One region of the Streptomyces sp. NPDC005281 genome, then DNA from elsewhere that is predicted to be linked to it. Evidence: riboswitches for the same ligand, from Rfam matches in the RefSeq annotation. Region 1 holds a riboswitch; each other region holds the start of a gene.
The links. A riboswitch is a leader RNA that binds a small molecule or an ion and turns the genes downstream of it on or off. The one in region 1 is predicted to bind cyclic di-AMP.
Positions count from the first base shown of each region.

Region 2: it holds a riboswitch for cyclic di-AMP, as region 1 does, so the genes downstream of both, ABZV42_RS35045 (transglycosylase SLT domain-containing protein) here and ABZV42_RS22745 (NlpC/P60 family protein) in region 1, are expected to answer to the same signal.
Region 3: it holds a riboswitch for cyclic di-AMP, as region 1 does, so the genes downstream of both, ABZV42_RS12675 (C40 family peptidase) here and ABZV42_RS22745 (NlpC/P60 family protein) in region 1, are expected to answer to the same signal.

Region 1 covers NZ_JBEXGX010000016.1:46,085-50,752, reverse strand. Annotated here, with positions in the region: gene pcrA (DNA helicase PcrA) at 1-1,982, opposite strand, end outside; cyclic di-AMP (ydaO/yuaA leader) riboswitch at 2,276-2,445, shown strand; gene ABZV42_RS22745 (NlpC/P60 family protein) at 2,453-3,637, shown strand; gene ABZV42_RS22740 (tellurite resistance/C4-dicarboxylate transporter family protein) at 3,904-4,668, shown strand, end outside.
Region 2 covers NZ_JBEXGX010000035.1:44,588-49,255, reverse strand. Annotated here, with positions in the region: gene ABZV42_RS35050 (CocE/NonD family hydrolase) at 78-2,075, shown strand; cyclic di-AMP (ydaO/yuaA leader) riboswitch at 2,606-2,761, shown strand; gene ABZV42_RS35045 (transglycosylase SLT domain-containing protein) at 2,765-3,547, shown strand; gene ABZV42_RS35040 (Cof-type HAD-IIB family hydrolase) at 3,761-4,570, opposite strand.
Region 3 covers NZ_JBEXGX010000007.1:127,217-131,884, forward strand. Annotated here, with positions in the region: gene ABZV42_RS12655 (helix-turn-helix transcriptional regulator) at 1-112, opposite strand, end outside; gene ABZV42_RS12660 (ATP-binding protein) at 325-783, shown strand; gene ABZV42_RS12665 (LysR family transcriptional regulator) at 771-1,745, opposite strand; gene ABZV42_RS12670 (LysE family translocator) at 1,857-2,591, shown strand; gene ABZV42_RS12675 (C40 family peptidase) at 2,682-3,155, opposite strand; cyclic di-AMP (ydaO/yuaA leader) riboswitch at 3,159-3,355, opposite strand; gene ABZV42_RS12680 (hypothetical protein) at 3,693-3,998, opposite strand; gene ABZV42_RS12685 (ATP-dependent Clp protease proteolytic subunit) at 4,006-4,641, opposite strand.

The DNA of each region.
Region 1 (4,668 bases):
TCCATGCCGGTCAGGAAGACCACGGGGAATTCGAGGCCCTTGGCGGTGTGCAGGGTCATCAGGGTGATGACGCCGTTGCCGTCCTCCTCGTCCGGGATCTGGTCGGAGTCGGCGACGAGCGCGACCCGCTCCAGGAACGCGGAGAGTCCGCCCGGGTTCTCGCCCTCGCCGGTCTCCTGCTCGAACTCCAGGGCCACGGCGGCGAGTTCCTGGAGGTTCTCGATCCGGGTCTCGTCCTGGGGGTCGGTCGAAGCCTGCAACTCGGCGAGATAGCCGGTGCGTTCGAGGACGGCCTCCAGGATGGTCGCCGGGCCCGCGCCGGACTCGACGATCGTACGGAGGTCCTCCATCAGCGTGTTGAACCGCTTGACCGCGTTCGTGGAGCGCGCGGCCATGCCGTACGCCTCGTCGACGCGGCGCAGCGCCTGCGGGAAGCTGATCTTCTCGCGCTGCGACAGGGCGTCGATCATCGCCTCGGCGCGGTCGCCGATCCCGCGCTTGGGCACGTTCAGGATGCGGCGCATCGGGACGGAGTCCTCGGGGTTGGAAAGCACCCTGAGGTACGCCAGGACGTCCCGGACCTCCTTGCGCTCGTAGAAGCGGACGCCGCCGACGACCTTGTAGGGCAGGCCGACGCGGATGAAGATCTCTTCGAAGACACGGGACTGCGCGTTCGTACGGTAGAAGACCGCGACGTCGCCGGCCCTGGCGTCGCCCGCGTCGGTGAGACGGTCTATCTCTTCGGCGATGAACTGGGCCTCGTCGTGCTCGGTGTCCGCGACGTAGCCCGTGATGTTCGAGCCGGCGCCCGCGTTGGTCCACAGGTTCTTGGGGCGACGGGACTCGTTGCGCTCGATGACCGCGTTGGCGGCGGACAGGATCGTCTGCGTGGAGCGGTAGTTCTGCTCCAGGAGGATCGTCGTCGCGTTCGGGTAGTTCTCCTCGAACTGGAGGATGTTGCGGATGGTCGCGCCACGGAAGGCGTAGATCGACTGGTCCGCGTCACCCACGACACACAGCTCGGCCGGGGGCAGGTCGAACTCGCCGGGCGGTACGTCCACGGGGTGCTCGGAGGTGCCCACGAGCTCCCGGACCAGCGAGTACTGCGCGTGGTTGGTGTCCTGGTACTCGTCGACCAGGACGTGCCGGAAGCGGCGGCGGTAGTGCTCGGCGACGTCCGGGAAGGCGCGCAGCAGGTTGACCGTGGTCATGATCAGGTCGTCGAAGTCGAGCGCGTTGGCCTCGCGCAGCCGCGACTGGTACATCGCGTACGCCTGGGCGAGGGTCTTCTCGAAGCCGTCGGTGGCCTGGGCGGCGAAGTCCTCCTCGTCGATCAGCTCGTTCTTCAGGTTCGAGATCTTGGCGCTGAACGACTTCGGCGGGAAACGCTTCGGGTCGAGGTCGAGATCACGGCAGACGAGCGCCATCAGCCGCTTGGAGTCGGCGGCGTCGTAGATCGAGAACGAGGAGGTGAAACCGAGCCTCTTGCTCTCGCGGCGCAGGATGCGGACGCAGGCGCTGTGGAAGGTCATCACCCACATCGCGTTGGCACGGGGGCCGACGAGCGCCTCGACGCGCTCCTTCATCTCGCCCGCGGCCTTGTTCGTGAAGGTGATCGCGAGGATCTGGCCGGGGTGAACGCTCCGCTCGCCGAGCAGATGCGCGATCCGGTGGGTGAGCACCCGGGTCTTGCCGGAGCCGGCGCCGGCCACGATGAGCAGCGGGGAGCCGGAGTGGACCACGGCGGCGCGCTGGTTCTCGTTCAGTCCGTCCAGCAGGGCCGCCGGGTCCACGGCGGGCCTGGGGGCGCCGTCGCGGTAGTACGCGTCCCGGTTCGGCGGCATGTCGAACTTCCCGCCGAACAGATCGTCCGGAACCTGCTCCGGTACGTGATCGTCCTCGGGCGGCGGCGGGTGTTCTTCCTCGTGGGCCGCGGAGGGCTTGAGGTTCGCCAGGAAGCTGTCGTCAAAGAGGCTGCTCATCGCTCTCCGAGTCTAGGCCGCCCCACCGACAGCCCGCCGCCACCCGGAGAACTCGACGGGCAGTCGTGACAGGACTCTCCCGGACCATGACCATGTGCGATCGATCGATCACCGAAGGTCAAGCCGAGGGCAAAGTGGTCGGATTGGCGCGATTGGCACGCGGAATGCGGCGGGTGCGGCCAAGGTCACGAAAATGTATCGGGCATATCGCACATCAACCTTCACATGGGCCACACCGGTTGGCTAGCGTGCCGGAAGGCCACTCGACCACAACCGGCGAACGTCGCCGGGCCGAGCGGCCTCCGCCGATTCCGTACGCCGCGAGGCCGCCGGAGCCGGGGACCCACCGACCTTGGGGTGAATCGGTCCAACCGCCTTGTGGGGCAAGGACCGTAGGGCAACCTTCCGGAACCACCCGCCCGAACCCGACAGCTAACTCGGCAGGCGGATGACGGAAGGAGTCGCCTCTCTTGGCGTCGCACCGCAAATCGCGTCCTTCGGGTACGCGCATCGCAGGCATACGGACCCCGGCCCTCGCCACGGCGGCCCTCACCTCCGTGGCCCTGCTCTCCCAGACCGCCAACGCGGCCCCCTCGGCCGAACCCAGGCCCCGCATCGAAGAAGTCTCCAAGAAGGTCGACGACCTCTACCACCAGGCCGAGACGGCCACGAACAAGTACAACGCGACCCGGGAGAAGACCGCCGAGCAGCGCAAGCGCGTCGACACCCTGCTGGACGACGTCGCCCAGCGCACCGAGAAGCTCAACACCGCTCGCGAGGAACTGGGTTCGTTCGCCGCGGCGCAGTACCGCACCGGGGCCGCCGCGCCCGACACCGCGACCCTCCTGCTCGCGGACAACCCGCAGGACTATTTCGACCAGACCCAGTTGATGAGCCGCCTGACGTCCCGCCAGAAGGCGTCCGTCGACGACTACATCACCGAGCAGGCCGCCACCACCAAAAAGCGGGCGGAGGCCACCCGGAGCCTGGAGTCGCTGACCGCCACGCAGAAGGAACTCAAGACCTCCAAGGCCGCGGTGCAGCGGAAGCTCACCGAGGCCCGCGACCTGCTCTCGAAGCTGAACGCCGAGGACAAGGCACGGCTGGCGGCGATCGAGAAGAAGAAGCAGGAGCAGGCCGCGGCCAAGGCGGCGGAACTGGCACGGCAGCAGGCCGCCGCCGAGAAGGCCGCCCGGAAGCAGTCTTCGGGCACCTCGACCGGTTCGGCATCCGGCTCGGCGACCGGGTCCTCCGCCGGGTCGGCGACGGGATCGGCGGACACGGACTCCTCGTACACGGCGAAGGCGGCCAAGGCGCTCGCGTTCGCCCGCGCGCAGGTCGGCAAGCCGTACGTCTGGGGCGCCACCGGCCCTGACTCCTACGACTGCTCGGGCCTGACCCAGGCCGCGTGGAAGGCCGCCGGCGTCAGCCTGCCGCGTGTCACCTACGACCAGGTGAACGCCGGCACGACGGTCCCCCTCGCCGACGCCCGTCCCGGCGACCTCGTCTTCTTCTACGACGACATCAGCCACGTCGGCCTCTACATAGGCGACGGCATGATGATCCACGCGCCGAAGCCGGGAGCGTACGTCCGCGAGGAGTCGATCTACTACGGCGGCACGTCGATCATCCACAGCGTGGTGCGCCCCGGGTAGGCCGGGACCTCTCCACGGGGCGCGCTCGCGGGAGCCGAGAGGCCCGCGCGCGTGCCCCGCGCGCTCGCCCCGCCCCGCCCCTCCGCGGCCGCTCACGCACGCTCGCCCGCGACCGGTCCGGATGCCAGGCGCCGGTCCTCCGGATGCCCCGGCGCCGGTCCTCCGGACCAGGCCAAGGACGCGGGGCTCGGCCCGCCCACCCGCGTCCGCACGGCGCCGGGGCTTCCTCCGGTCTGATCCGCAGGACAGGCCCTAGCATCGGGCGCATGCCTGAAACACCGGACATGCCGGACACGTCCTCGTTCCGCACCTGGTGGGCGGGGCGGCCGCCCGCCGCGGGGGCCGCCGTCATGGCCACCGGCATCATCTCGGTCGGGCTGCACCTGACCGGCTACGAGACCCTCTCCCGGATCGCGCTGGTCCTCGCCTCGCTGGCCTGGCTCGGGCTCGCCGCGGACTTCCTCGTCCGCCTGGCGGACGACCGGGAGCAATGGACGCGGCAGGCCGGCACACCTCCCGGCCTCACCGCCGTCGCGGCGACCACCGTACTCGGCACCCGGTTCTCCCTGCTGGGATGGCAGGTGCTCGCCGAGGCCCTGCTCGCGCTGTCGGCCGTGCTCTGGCCGATCCTGCTCGTGGCCGTCGTACGGCATTGGCGGCGCCGCATGGCGGGAGGCGTCTTCCTCGTCTGCGTGGCCACACAGGGGCTCTCGGTTCTCGCCTCGACCATCGCCACCGCCGTGGGCCCGGACTGGCTCGCGCACGCCGCGATGGTGCTGTTCTGGCTCGGGATCGTCTGCTACGGAGTGTGCTTCGCGCACTTCGACCTGTGGGAGGTGAAGAAGGGGGCCGGGGACCACTGGGTGGCGGGTGGCGCGCTCGCGATCTCGGCGCTGGCCGGGGCGAAACTCGTCGCCGCGCACCATGTGAACCCGTACCTCTGGAACAACGACGACCAGGGCGTCCTGCGCGCCACGACCGCCGCGTTGCTCGTGCTCGACCTCGCCTGTTACGGCGCGCTGGCCGTCGCG
Region 2 (4,668 bases), on a different contig from region 1:
GTGTACGGCCGGGACCGGACGGTCCCCCGCTCTCCGGCCGTGCCGCACGATGCATTCCGTCCCCCGAGGTGACGCTCATGCACATCCGTACGTCCTTCCCCTACGAGACCGCTCACGAGGACGTCCTCGTCCCTCTCTCGGACGGCACCCTTCTGTACGCCCGGATCTGGCGGCCGCTGACCGAGGAGCCCGTACCGGCGCTCCTCGAGTACCTCCCGTATCGCCTGACCGACTGGACGGCCCCGCGCGACCGGCAGCGCCACCCCTGGTACGCCGGGCACGGCTACGCCTCCGTCCGCGTGGACGCGCGCGGCCACGGAAACTCGGAGGGGGTGCCGGGGGAAGAGCACCCGGGGACCGAGCCGGACGACGGGGTGGAGGTGGTCTCCTGGCTGGCGGCCCAGCCCTGGTGCACCGGCCGGGTCGGCATGTTCGGCATCTCGTGGGGCGGTTTCCACTCCCTCCGGGTCGCGGCCCGCGCACCCGAGCCGCTCAAGGCGATCGTCACGGTCTGCTCGACCGACGACCTCTATGACAACGACGTGCACCATGCGGGAGGTTCCGTCCTCGCCGTCGACACGCACGCCCGGTCGGCCGCACTGCTCGCCTCCGCCGCCCGGCCGCCGGACCCCGCGCACGTGGGCGAGGGGATGTGGCGGGACATGTGGGAGAAGCGGCTGGAGGCGGTCACCCCCTCCGCCCACACCTGGCTGGCGCACCAGACCAGGGACGCGTACTGGCGCCACGGCAGTGTCCGCGAGGAGTACGGAGCGATCCGCGCGGCGGTCCTCGCGGTCGGCGGATGGCACGACCCGCACCGCGACACGGTGCTGCGCCTGGTGCGGAACCTGCCGCCGGACCGCGTACGAGGTCTCATCGGCCCCTGGTCCCGCCACTACCCCGACCGGGACCTGCCGCCCGGACCGGCGATCGGCTTCCTCCAGGAGACGCTGCGCTGGTGGGACCACTGGCTCAAGGACAAGGAGACGGACGCGCTCTCCGTCCCCCTGCTGCGCTCGTACGTGATGGACGCGCATCCTCCGGCGACCGTGTACGCGCGGATCCCCGGCCGCTGGGTGGGCGACCCCGCCTGGCCCTCACCCTCGGTGACCCCGGTCGCGTACGCGCTCCAGGGCACCCCGGTGCCGGTGCGGTCCCCGCAGCACACGGGGGTCGACGCGGGCCGCCTCTTCCCCTTGGGCGACGACGGCGACCTGCCGCCGGACCAGCGGGAGGAGGACGCGCGGTCGGCCTGCTTCGAGTTCCAGGTGACGGAGGAGACCTGGGTGCTGGGCCGCCCCCGGGTCAATCTGCGGCTGACGTCCGCGTCACCCAGGGGGCAGGTGATCGCCCGGCTCTGCGATGTGGCGCCGGACGGAGCGTCCACGCTGGTCACCCGGGGCGCCCTGAACCTGTCGGCGCGCCAGGGCCCCGAACAGGCTGTGCCCTGGAAACCGGGCACCGCGGAGAACGTGGTGCTCGACCTGAACGCCATCGGCTACGCGTTCCCGGCAGGCCACCGCATCCGGCTGGGCGTCTCCTCCGCGTACTGGCCCTGGATCTGGCCCCAGCCGGGCTCGGAGGCGGGCTTCACCCTGGAGCCGATCGGCAGCGTCCTCGAACTCCCGGTACGGACACGGGAGTCGGACCCCTCGATCACCTTCGGGGAGCCGGAGGAGTACGAACCCCTCGGCGTGACCGTCTCCGAGACCCTGGACGAGTCCCGGCCGCGGCGCCTGGTCCTGCGCGACGTGGCCGCGGAGACCTGGCGCCTGGAGACCGACCCGGGCCACGGCGGCACCCACGTCCATCCCGACGGCCTCGAATACACGGAGGAGGCCCGGGAGACGTACACGATCGACTCACCGGACCCGCTGTCCGCCGGCGCCCGCTCGGCGTGGTCGATCCGGCTGCACCGCCCGGACCTGCCGTGGGACGCCCGAGTCGAGACGGTCTCCGCACTCACCTGCGACGCGCGGGACTTCATCACGACCGACGAACTCGTCTGCAAGGACGGCGGCGAGGTCGTCTTCCACCGGACCTGGGAGAAGAGAATCCCGCGCACGGCCGGCTGACCGAGCCGACACGAGCCACAGGCAAGGGAGTTCGCGTTCCCTCGCTCGCGTGCACACCGAACGCCGTTGAAAAGAGCCGCACTTCACCTGGCGTCCGCCTGGGTTCGGCTCGCTTCCGGCCGGCGGTCCCGCCCGGACGGCTCGGGCCCCGGACGGGGCCCGCCCCGACGTGTCCCACGCCACAATTCCCGTCGCGTCAGGGGCCGATCGGCCCCCTCCGAAGAGCCCGCCGGCGCTCACCGACCCACGCCTGATGCCCGATTTACCCCTCATGCCGCCTTAATGCTCTTTGGTCTCGTGAGTTGAGTCACCGGCGTGCCGCACCGCCGCCGCGCACCGTTCTCGACCCAACCCCTTCGCCAAAGGCAAGTTGAGGATCCAATTCCGGCACAATCGGACTTTTTACCCTCGCCTTAACCAGGCGAAAGCGATCTTCGCGGTCAAATCTCGTCTTGTTTCGGACATGTGCTCTCGCATACGTTCTGGTCGACCCCGGGCGGATCGCCGAATCCTGCCGCCGCCCGGCAACCCATCGACCCACGCCACGGCAGGAGCGGGGGAACCACAGGTAAGCCGCCGATCCGTACATACCGGACCGGCTTGGGGTGAAGCCGCGCTCACAGCGCGGCCGGGCATCTCCCGCCCGAACCCGACAGCTCACCTCGCAGGCGTCGGAGAGGAAATTCGCCATGCCCGTACGAGCCAAGCACCGTCGCATGAAGACCAACGTCATCACCCGGGGCATGATCGCCGCCGGAACGGGCGGCATCGCCCTCGCCCTTCCGCTCGTGAGCGCGACCGGCGCCAGCGCCGCCACTCCGGCGCAGGCCCCCCAGGTCGCGAAGACCGCCCACACCGCGGTGGTCCCCAACGTGCAGCTCGTCACCTACAAGGTGGTCGCCGGCGACACCCTGTCCAAGGTGGCGCAGAAGTACCCCAAGAGCGGCGGCTGGAAGAAGCTGTACACGGCGAACCGCGCGGTCATCGGCGACAACCCCGCCCTGATCCGTCCGGGCCTGAAGCTGACCGTCGGCACGAAGTCGCTGGGGTCGACGACCGTCCGCACCACGGCGAAGACCACCGCCACCGCCACCGCCGCCGTCGCCAAGTCCAAGGTGACCACCGCCACCCAGGCCTCCGTCAAGTCGTACAGCAACAACCTCGACGGCTGGATCAAGCAGTCCCTGGACGTCATGGCCAAGGCGGGCATCCCCGGCAGCTACGACGGCATCTACCGCAACGTGATGCGCGAGTCCTCCGGCAACCCCAACGCCATCAACAACTGGGACTCCAACGCCGCCGCGGGCATCCCCTCCAAGGGCCTGCTCCAGGTCATCGACCCCACGTTCCAGGCGTACCACGTCTCGGGCACGTCGATGAACATCTACGACCCGGTCGCGAACATCACCGCCGCCTGCAACTACGCGGCCAAGACCTACGGCTCCATCGACAACGTCAACGGCGCCTACTGATCCACCCCGCACCCCCGTTTCTCACCGCACCCGCCGACGGCGCCTTCTCGGACCGTCGGCGGGTGCGGTTGCGTCGTGGCCCGGCGCGCGTGTCGGACGCGTCGCCGGGCGGGCGACGACGCGCACCGGCGGAGTGCGGGCTGACGGGTGTGCGCGGGCAGGCGCGCGAACAGGTGCGCGCGGGCAAGCGTGCGGGCGGGTGCGGCGGTGGCGCTAGAAGCCGAAGAGGCGCTCCAGGACCACCGCGATTCCGTCGTCCTCGTTCGACAACGTGACCTCGTCGGCCACCGCCTTCAGTTCCGGATGCGCGTTGGCCATCGCCACACCTCGGGCCGCCCAGTCGAACATCGGGATGTCATTGGGCATGTCACCGAAGGCCAGCGTCGCGCACGGGGTGAGACCGAGGTGCGCCGCGGCGAGAGCGAGGCCCGTCGCCTTGGTCACCCCGCATGGCTGGAGTTCGACGGTGCCGGGCCCGGACATGGTCACCGTCGCCAGCGAACCGACCACTCCCCGTGCCGCTGACGCCAACTCGTCGTCGGACAGGGACGGGTGGCGCAGCAGCACCTTGCTGATCGGCTCCGCCCAGAGGTTGTCCCGGCGTGGCACCCGCACCGCCGGCAGTGTCGGATGCGGCATGACGTACCCCGGCTCGATGAGCGTCAGCCCGTCCACCCCGTCCTGGTCGACCGCCGCGTACAGCATCCCGACCTCCGCCTCGATCTTGCCGAGCGCCGTCTCCGCCAGCTCTCTGTCCAGGGTCACCGACCACAGCATGCGGTCGGTGCCGGCGTCGTAGAGCTGCGCCCCCTGCCCGCACACCGCCAGTCCCTCGCCGCCGAGTTCATCGAGAAGCGGGCGCACACGCGGTGCGGGTCGGCCCGTGACCACGAGATGGCGGGCACCTGCCCGGGTCACGTTCGCCAACGCGGCGCGTGACCGGTCGGAGAGTGTGTCGTCGCCGCGCAGCAGCGTTCCGTCCAGGTCAGTGGCGATGAGTGAATATGCAGTCGGAGCGGCCATGATCCGAAGAATACGGATCCGACGACTCATCGGCCCGGCGTGAACCGGACGACGTCCGGTATCCCGTCAGCAACGCCGTTCACCGCACGGCGGTAAGC
Region 3 (4,668 bases), on a different contig from region 1:
GGTGCCAGCCGAGCAGGCGGGCCGCCTCACCGCTCGTGAGGCCCGTCCCCGCGCGCAGCGCGCGCAGTTCGGCACCCAGCTTGCGGCGGCGCACCGCGGGACCGTGCTGCATGTCCGTTCTCCTTACTCCTTCCAAGTCGCCCGAATACGCTCTGCCGACGCAGAGTTCACCGCATCGAGCGACAGATATATGCATTCCTCGGTGGATCGCACCCGCGACCGGCCCGGTAATGGCAGTCTGGCGCAAGCACCAGTCCGGGACCGTACTCGAACCAAACGCTCGGTGTCGGGTTCCGGTCCCGTGGGAAAGGGACGAACGTCGCCATGGCAGACCATCAGGAAGCATCCGTCACACTGCCGAGCGAACCGGCCTCGGTTTCCGTGGCCCGTAAATTCGTCGCCGAAGTACTGGCCGAATGGGGCCTGCCGCGTGACAGCGAAGTCGCCGAGACCGTGCGCCTGATCGTGTCCGAACTGGCCACCAACGCCGTCCAGCACACATTCGGGCAGTCGCCCACGTTCACGGTCGGGGTGTGCCTCGAACGGGAGGAGCGGCTGCGCATCGGCGTCACCGACAGCCATCCGCGCTTTCCGAAGCGACTGCCCGCGGCCGTCCAGCAGGACAACGGCCGCGGCATGGTCATCATCCGCTGGCTGGCGGCGGAATGCGGTGGCAGGCTCATCGTGCTGCCGACCCGGGAGGGCGGCAAGACGGTCTCCATCGAACTCCCCTGGACGGTCCCGGTCCGGCCGGTGCCCGCCGGGTGGCCTCAGGAGCCCTGAGGCATCTCGTCCCGGCGCCCGCCGGTATCCGGCCGGGCGCCACCGGCCCGATGGCGCCCGGCCCGCCCGAAGGCGCCGCGCAGCAGGGCGCGGAACGCGTCGGCCGCCGGTGCCGTCACATCCGTCCGGTGGACGACCGAGATCGTGCGGCGCAGATCTCCCGGCTCCAGCAGCCTGGTGCCCACCGGAGTCGTCGCCGTCGCCGCCACCATCTCCGGCACGACCGCGACCCCGAGCCCGGCGCTGACCAGCGCGCACACCAGGGCGTACACCGGGGTCTCGACGAGGACCGCGGGTGTGGCCCCCGCCCCGGCGAGCGCGGCCTCCACACCCTGGCGGGGAGGGTGGTCCGGGGCCATGCTGATCAGCGGCTGCCCGGCGAGCTCGGCGAGCGGCAGCCGCGCCGAACCGCCGGCGAGAAGGTGACCGGGGGCGGTCACCAGCACCAGTTCCTCGACCAGCACCGGCTCGATGCCGACGGACGACGGGAGCGGTACCGGCGGGGCGGGCTGATAGGCGTGCGTGAGCGCCAGGTCCACCTCGCCGGCCGCGACCGCGGCGATCCCGTGCGGCGGCTCGTAGTCGGCGACCGCGAGCGCCACGTCCGGGTGGGCCCGGCGGAAGGCGCTGAGGACGGGCGGGAGCAGATGGATGCCCGCCGTCTGGAAGGTGCCGAGTCGCAGCGTGCCGCCCGACAGTCCCGTCAGCCGGGCCAGTTCGTGCCGGGCCAGCTCCATCTCGTCGAGGACCCGGCGGGCCCGTACGACCAGCAGTTCACCCGCTCCGGTGAGCCGGGTCCCGCGATGGGAGCGCACCAGCAGCGTCGCCCCCGCCTCCCGCTCCAGCTTCGCCACCTGCTGGGACAGCGCGGGCGGGCTGTATCCGAGGCGCTCGGCTGCCCGGGTGATCGATCCCGCCTCGGCGATCGCCACCAGTGCCGCGAGCCGCGTCGGGTCGTACATCGCGCGCCTCCCGGGCCCGGCGGTGTCCGGCCGGGTGTTAACGATCGCTTAAGACCGACCCAGGATATTCGACATACCTGCTGAAGGCCCGTCCCGGGCAGTCTGGGGGCCATGGACGCTCAGCTCATCGCCTTCACGGGCGTCGCCGCCGGCATGGTCGCCATGCCGGGCGCGGACTTCACCGTCGTCGTACGCAACGCGCTCGTGTCCCGCCGGACCGGGGTCGCCTGCGCCCTCGGCATCGCGGGCGGGCTGCTGCTCCACACCGCGCTCGCGGTCGCCGGGGTCGCCGCCGTCCTGACGGCCGTCCCGGCGCTCTTCCGGACGCTCCAACTGCTCGGTGGGGTCTACGTGCTGTACCTGGGCCTGCGCACGCTCCGCTCGCTGGGCCGTCCGAGTGACGTGGCGTCCGACGGGACGGGGCCGGGTCCGCACGGCACGGAAGCGGAGGCGACGGACTCCGGCGCGGGCCTGCGCGGGACGGCGGCGGAGCCGGGTTCGGACGCGGTTCGGCGCGCGGCGACGACGCGTCGGGCGGCGGGGCGCGCACGCCCGCTGCGGCAGGGCTTCGTCACCAACGCGCTCAACCCGAAGGCGCCCATCACGTTCCTGAGCCTGCTGCCGCAGTTCGTGCCCGCGGGCACGCCGGCGATGCCGCGGACCCTGCTGCTCGCGCTGATCGTGGTCGTCCTGGCCCTGCTGTGGTTCCCGGCGGTCGCGCTTCTGGTGGACCGGCTCGGGCGGTGGCTGCGCGAGCCGCGGGCCGCGCGCGCCGTGGCCGGGCTCACCGGCGGCGCCCTCACCGTGCTGGGCCTCGTCCTGGTGCTGGATCCCCTGAGGAGCTGAGAGGGCGTCACAGCGGCCGTGGGGGCCCGCGGCGGGCCGTGGGAGGGCCCGCGCCGGGGCGGCGAGGGTCCGCCGCCCCGGGGCTGAGGATCAGCCGACCCTGCCGTACCAGACGCTTCTCGTCCAGATCCTCTCGAGCTTCACCACTTCCCCGGTCTTCGGGGAGTGCCAGATCTTTCCCTTCCCGGCGTAGATGCCGACGTGGTACACGTTCCGGCCCGAGTGGAAGAACACGAGGTCACCGGCCTTGCGGTGCGAGGCCGAGACATGGTGCGTCTTGTTGTACTGCGCCGCGGCCGTACGAGGCAGCGTCTTGCCCGCCTTCTTGTACGAGTAGAGCGTGAGCCCGGAGCAGTCGAAGCGGTGCGGTCCGGTGGCGCCCCACTGGTAGGGGGAGCCGTGCTTCGACGCCGCGACCTGGAGTGCCCGCGTCGCGAGCGTGGCCGCCTCGGCGTCGGGTGCGACGCCGGGGACCACGAGGCTGCCGCCCACCGCGGCAAGGGTGAGGGCCGAGGCCGTACCGGCCCGGGTCCACAGCGACGGGACACGATTGAGCGCAGTCATGCGCAACCCTTCGTCAGCCGCCTGTGAAGGATGACCTGTCGGATTCGGGCTGGCGAAGTTGCCCGGCCGCTGCTGCGGCTTCACCCCAAGGACCGCCCGGAACTGTTCCGGCGGACCGTCTAGCTGGGTCCTCCACTCCTGCCGATCCACTTCTGTCGACCGGGCATCCGGGCGGCGGCAGGACTCGGCGTCCGCCCGGACCGCCCCGCCGCTGTGGCGGGGGCTTGTCGTCGGAAGGGATCTTCACTCATGGGAGTCGGAAAATCCGAGCGGAACCGGCGTTTTGTGGGCTTACTCACCACTCACCTGTTCGGGTGAACAACCCCCCGTTCGAGCGCGTGTTGGGGATGCCGGCGGGGCCCGTACCTGCGGTGAAAGGCTTCATCCGGCCTTTCTGAACCGCGTGTTGCGCAACTCGGAGGGGTCGTAGAAAGGTTCCCTGAATACGCCATCGGTGGGTACACCATCCGGTCCGTTTGAGTCGTGGTCCGGGCATCACGGGGTCGCGGCGCACACCGGTGCCGTGGTGCGGGTCCGTCAACTTCCCGGCTCGGGCGGCACGGTGACCCTGGCGGCCCGCCGTTCTCCGCCGAGCACCCGCAGAGCCTGGGCCAGCGTCGGGGCGTGCACCTCGTTCTCGCCGCGCTGGTGCATCAGCGTGAGAGCGTCCCGCAGGGCCTCCGCCTTGCCGACCAGAGCCTGAGCCGCCCTCAGGCCGCGATAGGTGTCTCCGGGGCGGGAGGGGTTGATACGGCCGACCAGGTCGACCACGTCGAGATAGCGGTCGATCAGCTCGGCCTCGGCGCGGGTCAGCGCCGGCAGCGGAGGGAGGTCCGGGATCATCGGCCGCTCACCTCGCGCCCGGCGTCCGGCGCGCGGCCCCGCGGCTCGGCACGATCAGGTCGATCAGGCCGTAGGCCAGCGCCGCCGGAGCGTCGAGGACCTTGTCCCGCTCGATGTCCGCGGCGACCCGCTCCGGGCTCTGTCCCGTGTGCCGTACGAGCATGTCCTCCAGGATCTCGCGGGTGCGGACCAACTCCTCTGCCTGGATCGCCAGGTCGCTGGTCCGTCCCTGGACCGGCTCCGGGATCGACGGCTGCCGGAGGAGGACGCGGGCTCCCGGCAGCGCGAGCCGCTTGCCCGGGGTGCCGGCGGCCAGCAGCACCGCGGCGGCCGACTCCGCCCGGCCGAGGCAGACCGTCTCGACGTCGCAGGTCACGAACCGGATCGTGTCGTAGATCGCCGTCATCGCGCTGAAAGAGCCGCCGGGGGAGTTGACGTAGAGCGAGATGTCCTGCTCAGGGGCCTGGTGTTCGAGGTACATGAACTGCGCCATCACGTCGTTCGCCGAGGTGTCGTCGATCGGCGTCCCCAGGAACACGATCCGTTCGGCGAGCAGCTTCGAGTACGGATCCAGGGTCTGCTGCCCCGTACTCGTGCGCTCGGTGAACTCGGGCAGGACATAGCGGGCGGACGGGCTGTCCATGGCGCGCCTCCTCGGATCGACGTCTGT